DNA from 4 places in the Sporosarcina sp. G11-34 genome. Region 4 is predicted to be linked to each of the others. Evidence: riboswitches for the same ligand, from Rfam matches in the RefSeq annotation. Region 4 holds a riboswitch; each other region holds the start of a gene.
The links. Region 4 has a riboswitch for S-adenosylmethionine ahead of KSU66_RS04635 (acyl-CoA dehydrogenase family protein). Riboswitches for the same ligand answer to the same signal wherever they lie in the genome.
Positions count from the first base shown of each region.

Region 1: it holds a riboswitch for S-adenosylmethionine, as region 4 does, so the genes downstream of both, KSU66_RS02340 (LLM class flavin-dependent oxidoreductase) here and KSU66_RS04635 (acyl-CoA dehydrogenase family protein) in region 4, are expected to answer to the same signal.
Region 2: it holds a riboswitch for S-adenosylmethionine, as region 4 does, so the genes downstream of both, KSU66_RS05190 (methionine ABC transporter ATP-binding protein) here and KSU66_RS04635 (acyl-CoA dehydrogenase family protein) in region 4, are expected to answer to the same signal.
Region 3: it holds a riboswitch for S-adenosylmethionine, as region 4 does, so the genes downstream of both, metK (methionine adenosyltransferase) here and KSU66_RS04635 (acyl-CoA dehydrogenase family protein) in region 4, are expected to answer to the same signal.

Region 1 is NZ_JAHNZW010000002.1:41,203-43,407, reverse strand. It holds gene KSU66_RS02340 (LLM class flavin-dependent oxidoreductase) at 1-968, opposite strand, end outside; SAM riboswitch class I at 1,191-1,299, opposite strand; SAM riboswitch class I at 1,427-1,527, opposite strand; gene KSU66_RS02335 (hypothetical protein) at 1,955-2,101, shown strand.
Region 2 is NZ_JAHNZW010000003.1:198,850-201,054, reverse strand. It holds gene KSU66_RS05195 (methionine ABC transporter permease) at 1-99, opposite strand, end outside; gene KSU66_RS05190 (methionine ABC transporter ATP-binding protein) at 89-1,102, opposite strand; SAM riboswitch class I at 1,173-1,284, opposite strand; gene KSU66_RS05185 (pyridoxal phosphate-dependent aminotransferase) at 1,465-2,205, shown strand, end outside.
Region 3 is NZ_JAHNZW010000022.1:16,430-18,634, forward strand. It holds gene pckA (phosphoenolpyruvate carboxykinase (ATP)) at 1-522, opposite strand, end outside; SAM riboswitch class I at 706-814, shown strand; gene metK (methionine adenosyltransferase) at 1,007-2,205, shown strand, end outside.
Region 4 is NZ_JAHNZW010000003.1:85,075-87,279, forward strand. It holds gene KSU66_RS04630 (transporter substrate-binding domain-containing protein) at 1-204, opposite strand, end outside; gene KSU66_RS04635 (acyl-CoA dehydrogenase family protein) at 222-1,400, opposite strand; SAM riboswitch class I at 1,774-1,878, opposite strand; gene KSU66_RS04640 (exonuclease domain-containing protein) at 2,067-2,205, shown strand, end outside.

The DNA.
Region 1 (2,205 bases), on a different contig from region 4:
CCCTCTAGATTAACGCCTGTCCATCCGCCAAATAAGGCAAGCGCCCCTTCGTAGCTGACATGCTTTTTATAATCTTCATATTTCTCCAATGCTTCTTCTTCCGTTCTTCCTACTATCGGCGTCACCATTGTCAAGATTTTCAATTCTTCAGCATTTCTTCCGATTTTTATTGCATCGCTTCGCATTCTTTCCACAGTTGTTTTCGCTGCATTCAGAGTAGGTGAACCAATAAAAATAAGTTCAGCATTTTTTGCTGCGAAGGTACGACCTTTTGTTGATGCACCTGCTTGGAATAGAACCGGCGTGCGCTGTGGCGATGGTTCGCTTAAATGCGCTCCAGGCACTTTGAAATACTTTCCTTCATGGTTAATGTCATGCACTTTTTCTGGATTGGCATAAATGCCGTTCTCTTTATCTACTTGTACGGCATCATCTTCCCAGCTGCCTTCCCAAAGCTTATAACAAACCTCTAAGTATTCATTCGCAATATCATAGCGTTCGTCATGATCCACTTGATCGTCAAGCCCCATATTAACGGCGGCGCTTTTCAAATAGGAAGTCACAATATTCCATCCTACACGGCCATCCGTTAAATGATCAAGTGTCGATATTCTCCTTGCAAATGTGTATGGATGTTCATGGCTAACGGAAGCCGTCACCCCAAAACCAAGATGTTTTGTCACAGCTGACATGAGTGGAACAACAAGAAAAGGATCGTTTACTGGAGATTGCGTTCCATGACGAACGGCGGCATCCCTTGATCCTTTATAAACATCGTACGTCCCTAATACATCCGCAAGAAATATCGCATCAAAGCGACCCTTCTCCAAAACTTTTGCAAGTTCAATCCAATACTTACTGTCTTTATATTGATGTGACCGATCTTCTGGGTGTGTCCACAGACCAGGCGATTGGTGACCTACACAATTCATTTCAAATGCATTTAAGTAAATTCGTTTTTTCCCCATTCCATATTACCTCCCTTAAATTTTCAAACAAGTTGCTTGAAACAATGACACTTTCACTTACATCAATCTCTCCCTCTCCCTACAAATTCGATGGGGGTCGCCGCCTTTACTATACCTATTTGTTTAATTGGCTTTAATCCGATAACTATCCCATTTTATCATTATCAAACAAAATGCCCTTCTCCCAAATAAGATGAGAGAAGGGCATTTGTCGTCACGCCAGTCTCATCTTTAGAATACAATGTATTCTTCTGAAATTAGCACCATGCAATACATATTGCTGGTTGCTGAGGCATCATCGGGTCAGTCCCTCTACCTCTCTTAATAAGGGGGTTGCTATTCTTTTATAAAATTCTACTCTGTTTCCAATAAAATAGATTGGTTTATTTATACAAAATAAAAACCACTTCCATAAATAAGAAGAGGTTAAAAGATTCGATGATTCGATTTCTTTACTCTTCTTATCTTCCAAGCTTTCGCTTGCTGGAATTAGCACAGTACTACAAAGTCTGTTGCCGAGGTATCATAGGGCCAGTCCCTCTACCTCTCTCGATAAGAATTTAGAATATATTCAATTGACTAACTATTACTTTAAACTATAAGGAATCTATTGTCAATGAGGATTTCTAAAACCTTTGACTTAGTCAGTAGTTATTCGTATTTTTAATTAATTCCCCCATGTCAACGACACGGTCACCCCTATATAGGACCCGTCACGTAAAAAGGAGACGAAAACTTTATTCATTATGCTCATTATTTTTTCGTTTCGCTAAATTGAGCGTAAGCGTAAAATAATCCACACCTATTTTACGCTTACCCCAAAATAATAAAAAACCCCAATTAACCGGAGTACTTTCGCTTCGGTACCTGAAACTTAATCTAGAAAAAGATTGATATGCGAAAACTACCTTAACAAAAACCGCATCCTTTTTTGTATATTCCTTTTTATGCTGGATACACTAACCTTAATAGAAAGGGTGAGAGATATGTCAGAAAGTAATAAATTTGCACGCCTTGACAGTGAACAGCTTCAGGAAATTAACGAACTTGAAAATAAGCTTGGCTTTACCCTAGTTGCTTACGATACTTCAGCGACTATAAATAGTACGACCAGTGAACCACCATCTTCATAACTTTCCCCCATGCCTTGCAGAAATGCAGGGCATTTTTCTCGTGTAAATTATTTATATTTGTTTCTAGTAGTGAAAGGTACCTGAAATTTAGCGCACCCTTTCAT
Region 2 (2,205 bases), 110 kb from region 4:
CGCCACTCCAAATGCAATTCCAATCATATAAATCGTTTCGCCAAATGCTTTCGTTATTTCAGGTAGTAGTTCCACGATGCGTTGAAATTCAATTCCCATGCTCAATCACCTCCACTTGTGCGGCTCGGGATGACATATACGCAAGAGCCTGATCCACTTCATGCTCGTCCCCTTTTAGTTCCATTAAGAAAATGCCAAGTGGATTTTCCTGAATATATTCAATGGAACCATGTAGGAAATTCCCTTGGACATCAAATTTTTGCACGGTATCAGAAATAATTCCTTCACCGGCAATGTTTCCTTTAAACATGATTTTAACAAGGCGGCCTGTACATTTTTCTAAAATGGCAGGTGGCACATCGAATGATACAACGCTACTAATGAATTCCTTCGTTAACTCTGTTTGCGGATCTGAAAATATATTATATACAGATCCTTCCTCAACCACTTTTCCATCTTGCATAATCGCCATTCGATCACAAATCTCTTTTACTACGTTCATCTCATGTGTAATAAGAACGATTGTAATTTTTAACTCCCGATTAATTTTTTTAAGCAAGCGCAAAATAGATAACGTTGTATTTGGATCTAATGCCGATGTGGCCTCATCACAAAGTAAAACGGATGGATCATTAGCAAGTGCACGTGCAATACCAACTCGCTGCTTCTGCCCTCCACTTAGTTGTGCCGGGTACACGTCCTTTTTATCAGATAGACCTACCATTTCAAGTAGTTCTTCCACGCGTTCGCTAATCTTATTCGCGGGTGTTTTTGCCGCACGTAATGCAAAAGCGATATTTTCATAAACTGTCTTTTGACTAATTAAATAAAAGTGCTGAAAAATCATTCCAATTTTTAAACGGGCACGTCGCAAGCTTTCCCCCCGTAATTCCATCAAGTTCACATCGTCTATTAAGATTGTCCCGCTCGTTGGTTTCTCCAATAAATTCAAACACCGGATGAGCGAACTTTTTCCGGCACCTGAGTAACCGACGATTCCGAAAACTTCCCCTCTATTAATAGTAAGGGTTACGTTATCTACACCTTTTACGACTCTTTCTTTTGTGTTATATATTTTTGATACACCTTTTATTTGAATCATGAAATTCCCTTCTTTCTACAAATAAAAAGCACTTCTTTCATGATGAAAGAAGCACTGAGCAAATAATTTCAGCTTATCTTTCAGAATGGCATACACTCTGTAGGAATTGGCACCTTCCATGTATTTGACATGGGGTTGCCGGACGTCATAGGGCCTAATCCCTCAGTCTCTCACGATAAGTTCCATATGAAGTTGTAAACGTATACAATGAATCATAATACGAAACAAGAACGCTGTCAACCCTTGTCGATAATTAACTTTTCTCAAATGACTACTATTCTTGTACTTCGAGTAGACAAATAAAGCAAATGACTATAAGATTTATTAGAGATATGCAACTAATTCGAAAATGAGGTCATCAAATGGAATTTTCAAATCGATTAAAAAATTTTCCTCCACACTTTTTTACATCGCTCACTCACAAAGCTGAAAAAGCCGTTGCGGAGGGGCGAGATGTTATTAACTTAGGTCGCGGAAATCCAGACCAACCTACGCCGCCACATATTGTAAAAGCTCTACAGGAAGCCGTAGAAGACCCAGCGACACACGGGTACTCCCCATTTAGAGGAATTATGGAATTCAAACAAGCCGCCGCAGATTTTTATAAACGTGAATACAATGTCGATATCGATCCTAAAACAGAAGTCGCTGTCCTATTTGGCACCAAACCTGGATTGGTAGAACTACCTCTTGCCCTTATGAATGAAGGGGAATTACTATTGCTTCCAGACCCAGGGTATCCTGATTATTTATCGGCGGTCAGTTTGGCGAATATCACATACGATACAATGCCCTTACTTGCGGAAAATGATTTTCTCCCCGACTATAATCTTTTGACTGATGAACAGAAAAAAAATGCGAAATTGATGTACTTGAATTATCCAAACAACCCAACAAGTGCAACTGCCACGGTTCCTTTTTTCGAAGAAACCATCGCATTTGCGAAAGCTAACGATATTGCTGTCATGCATGATTTTGCTTACGGCGGCATTGGGTTTGATGGTAAGAAACCGGTTAGTTTTCTACAAGCTGAAGGTGCAAAAGATGTTGGTATTGAAATGTACACATTGTCAAAAACGTATAATATGGCTGGATGGCGAGTC
Region 3 (2,205 bases), on a different contig from region 4:
AGTTTCAGATTCAGTTCCATCAACTTCTGGATCTGCTTTAAAAGTTGGAGCTGAAACAATTGTGAATTGAGATTCGTGCGCCTCTAGCTCTTCCTTTGTTGGTCGAATGAATAATTGGTGGACAAAAAGATTATGCCATGCGTACTCATTCACAACTTGGATTGAAAGACGGGAATCGTGTTCTGCACCTGCGAAACCTTTGAAAACAAAGATTTCGTCTTTAGCTTTTAAGTGATCAATAACTTTTTCGTATAAGGAATCATAAATCTCTGAAGAAATTGGACGGTTTACATTACCCCAGTCGATTTTATCCTTGGAAGAAGCCTCTTCCACGATATATCGATCTTTCGGAGAACGACCTGTATATTTCCCAGTTTGAGCAACCACTGCTCCGTCAGCAGTTAGCATCGCTTCTCCCCGAGATGTGGCTTTTTCAACAAGACTTGCTACTGAAAGTTGATTGCTCACGTTTCCGCCAGAAAGTAGATTGTTTAGCTCGTCACTAATTTTCGCTGAAATCATAGTTTATGCACCGTCCTTTTTTAGTTAGCCTTTAGGTTAATTTTGGCTGTTAGTCATCACATTCATTAATTAGTATAACACATTTAAAATAATAAACTATACTTGATAGAAGTGCAACCTATTATAGATGAAAAAATTTGACTTTTGATGATTTTATTCGTAAAATAATATATTGAACGGATACTCTTATCCCGAGCTGGTGGAGGGGCAGTCCCTATGAAACCCGGCAACCTGCATTAAACCGCAAAGGTGCCAAACCTGATGCAAGGTGAAACTCCTTGGATGATAAGAGTGAAGGGTACTTTTGTAATCACGCCTTTCCTCATGTGTTTTACGTGAGCGAGGGGCTTTTTTTATATGCACGCCCTTTGTCCTCGTGTACAAAGCTCGAATTGGTTACGAATCCCTGCCGGTGCAATATGCGGTAGGAAGTGACATGGGAAAATGAGTACCGTATCAATCTCGTAGGATATAAGGAGGAAATATAATGACAAACCGTCGTCTTTTCACGTCGGAATCAGTAACAGAGGGACATCCAGATAAGATGTGTGACCAAATTTCTGATGCCATTCTGGATGCAATTTTAGAAGAGGATCCAAATGCACGTGTCGCATGTGAAACAACGATAACGACAGGACTCGTGCTCGTTGCAGGAGAAATTACTACTTCTACATATGTGGATATTCCAAAAGTAGTTCGAGAAACTGTAAAAGAAATAGGTTATACTAATGCGAAATTTGGCTTTGATTGGGAAACATCTGCAGTATTAACTGCAATTGATGAACAATCGGCAGATATCGCTGCTGGAGTTGACAATGCGCTTGAGGCAAGAGAGGGTTCGATGTCTGATGAAGATATTGAATCAATCGGAGCAGGAGACCAAGGTTTAATGTTTGGTTATGCGTGTAATGAAACACCGGAACTTATGCCACTTCCGATTAGTATGTCACATAGGCTTTCACAGAGGCTTGCTAAGGTACGAAAAGAAGGCATATTGTCATATTTACGTCCAGATGGTAAAACACAAGTAACTGTCGAATATGATGAAAATAATAAGCCGAAGCGTATTGATACAATCGTTATTTCAACCCAACACAATCCCGAAGTAACACTTGAAGAAATTCAACGTGATATTAAGGAACATGTAATTGGACCGGTTGTACCAGCAGACTTAATCGATGCAGAGACAAAATACTTTATTAATCCAACGGGCCGCTTCGTTATTGGTGGGCCACAGGGAGATGCCGGATTAACGGGTCGTAAAATTATTGTCGATACATACGGCGGGTATGCTCGCCACGGCGGTGGTGCATTTTCTGGTAAGGATCCAACTAAAGTAGATCGCTCTGCTTCATACGCGGCGCGTTATGTTGCGAAAAACATCGTAGCTGCAGGACTTGCAGAAAGTTGTGAAGTTCAACTTGCTTATGCGATTGGAGTTGCACAGCCTGTTTCAATCTCGATAGATACATTAGGGACAGGGACTGTATCAGAAGGCAAACTTGTTGAAGTTGTTCGCGAGTTATTTGACCTTCGTCCAGCTGGCATTATTAAAATGCTAGACCTTCGTCGTCCGATTTATAAACAAACCGCAGCTTATGGTCATTTCGGTCGTACAGACATCGATTTACCATGGGAGCAAACGGATAAAGCCGAAGAACTGAAAAACCTAGTTAGTAAATA
Region 4 (2,205 bases):
TTCAACATCATAGCCAGTGGGGTTACCTTTTTCGTCTAACCAGGACATTGGTTTTGATGCTTGATCATAGGCAACTTTCACTTTTTTAACGTCCGTGTTATTGGTATCTGTCCCGGTAGTTGCTTCTCCCGCGCCACATCCCGCTAAAATAGTTGTCAAAGCGAATCCAAGCGCTACAAGTTTTAAAAGCTTTTTATTTTTCATTATAAAAATCTCCTTTTTTACGCGTGAATCGCGTTTTTTGTTTTATCCTGTTCAATCGCTGATAATGCTAACTTTTTAATGGTCATGTCATCCATTGGGGGATTGTGTAAGCCCGCCCGTACGTCGCGATAATACCTTTGGAGAGGGTTGCTGCGTTGAAGGCTTTTTGCGCCTACAATTCGCATCGCTTTATCGACAATCGAAACGGCTGAATTTGTTACTGTATGTTTCGCTACACCGATTTCATTGGTCAGGAACGCTCTGCGGGATTCGTCGTCATAGATTTCCGCCACACTATAAAGAAGATGTCTCGCTTGAACTAACGCCAAATCGATTTCACCTAGTAGCTGTTGGACATTCGGCAATTGGCTAATGGGTCCATTTAAGCTGTTTGGTGAATGGGTATTTGCAAAATGTACCGCATAATCACGCGCAGCTTGTGCAATTCCGAGATAACACGCGGGAATGTGAAGCATCCAACCATTCGATATAGGACCGCCACTTGGTGTTTCGGGAAGCTCAACAAGTTTAGATTCATCGACTGTTACGTTGTTGAGCACAAGATCGTGGCTTGCTGTTCCTCTCATGGAAATGACATCCCATGTTTCTTCAATCGTTATTCCTTCCAAATCTTTATGGAGAAGGAAGAAACCTACTTTTTGCTTTTCTTCAATCCATGCGGAAGTTAGAAAATAAGTTAATACAGGAGAGGCAGTCGTGAATATTTTACGTCCAGAGAGCACCCAAGAATCACCGACTTTTTTTGCATTTGTTCCAGGGCGACCTCCTCTTGTTGGACTGCCGGTTTGAGTTTCACTGACCGAGCGATTCACTAGCGCGCCATTTAGCACTTCTGTTGCGAAGAAGTTCAGGCTTTCCTCCTTCCAAAGTTTTTTCTCGAAAAGTTCACCTACAACTCCTAGATTCCAGCCAATGGAAAGGGCGGTATTTGCGTCAAAACTAGCTAACGTTTCTTGAAGTAATACCAAATCATAAACCTTTAGTCCTTCACCGCCATAAGCTGTAGGGAGTGTGCTACTTGTGTAGCCAATGTCAATTAAGTCTTGAATATTCTCTTCGGGGAAGATGGAAAGTTCATCAATTTGAGCCGATAAACTTTTAAACTTTGTTTCTTTCTCATGTAACTTTTTCAACCATTGCCTTTGTTGTTCCGTTTTCACAAATAAGTTAATCATAATAGTCCTCCTCGTATTTAGAAATGAAAGTAGATGCTTTCGTTTAGTATATTCAATAATTCCTATTTGTTTAATAGGTTTTATAAATAAATGAATCGAACGTAATTTGTTAAGAGGCGATTTGGGTATACTGAAAGACTTCAATGATGATTGCTTTACCAAGCCGTTGATTTCCGTTCCGAGCGGACGCTTTCCGCGGGCGGTCCGTGAGCCTCCTCGCTTCTCTGCGGGGTCTCACCTGGACGCGCTTTTTCCGCTGGAGTCGCCGCTCTCCACTACAATCAACTAGGTGTCGCATTCTTTAGTTCAACCTATATAGTTATAAAAAATACCCCTTTTCAAGAGAAAAGAGGAATCCGATTTTACACTACGGCTCTTATCTTCCAAGAACGTTCTCTTGCTGGATTTAGCACCTTTCAAGGATACAGAGGTTGCTGAAGCGTCATCGGGCCAGTCCCTTAGCTTCTCTAAATAAGAAATATGAAGTTGTTGGTACTTACTTTAAGCTATGTATTTGGCCTTGTCAAGAGTCTAAGTATACTATTTCCATAGGTATTATATAAATTATTATAAGACGTGATTTTTCAGTCACGGGTTAGTACGTTGATGGGCCACCGTTATGATAAACTGAGGGGACCGGATAATTATTGATAGGGGGTACTTCAAATGGACTTTATAGCGATTGATTTTGAAACCGCAAATGATTCGAGAGCGAGTATTTGTTCAGTCGGTATTGTCATAGTTGAAAAGGGTGTTCTTAAAGAAGAAATACATACGTACATAGATCCGCAGGAAGAGTTTATGT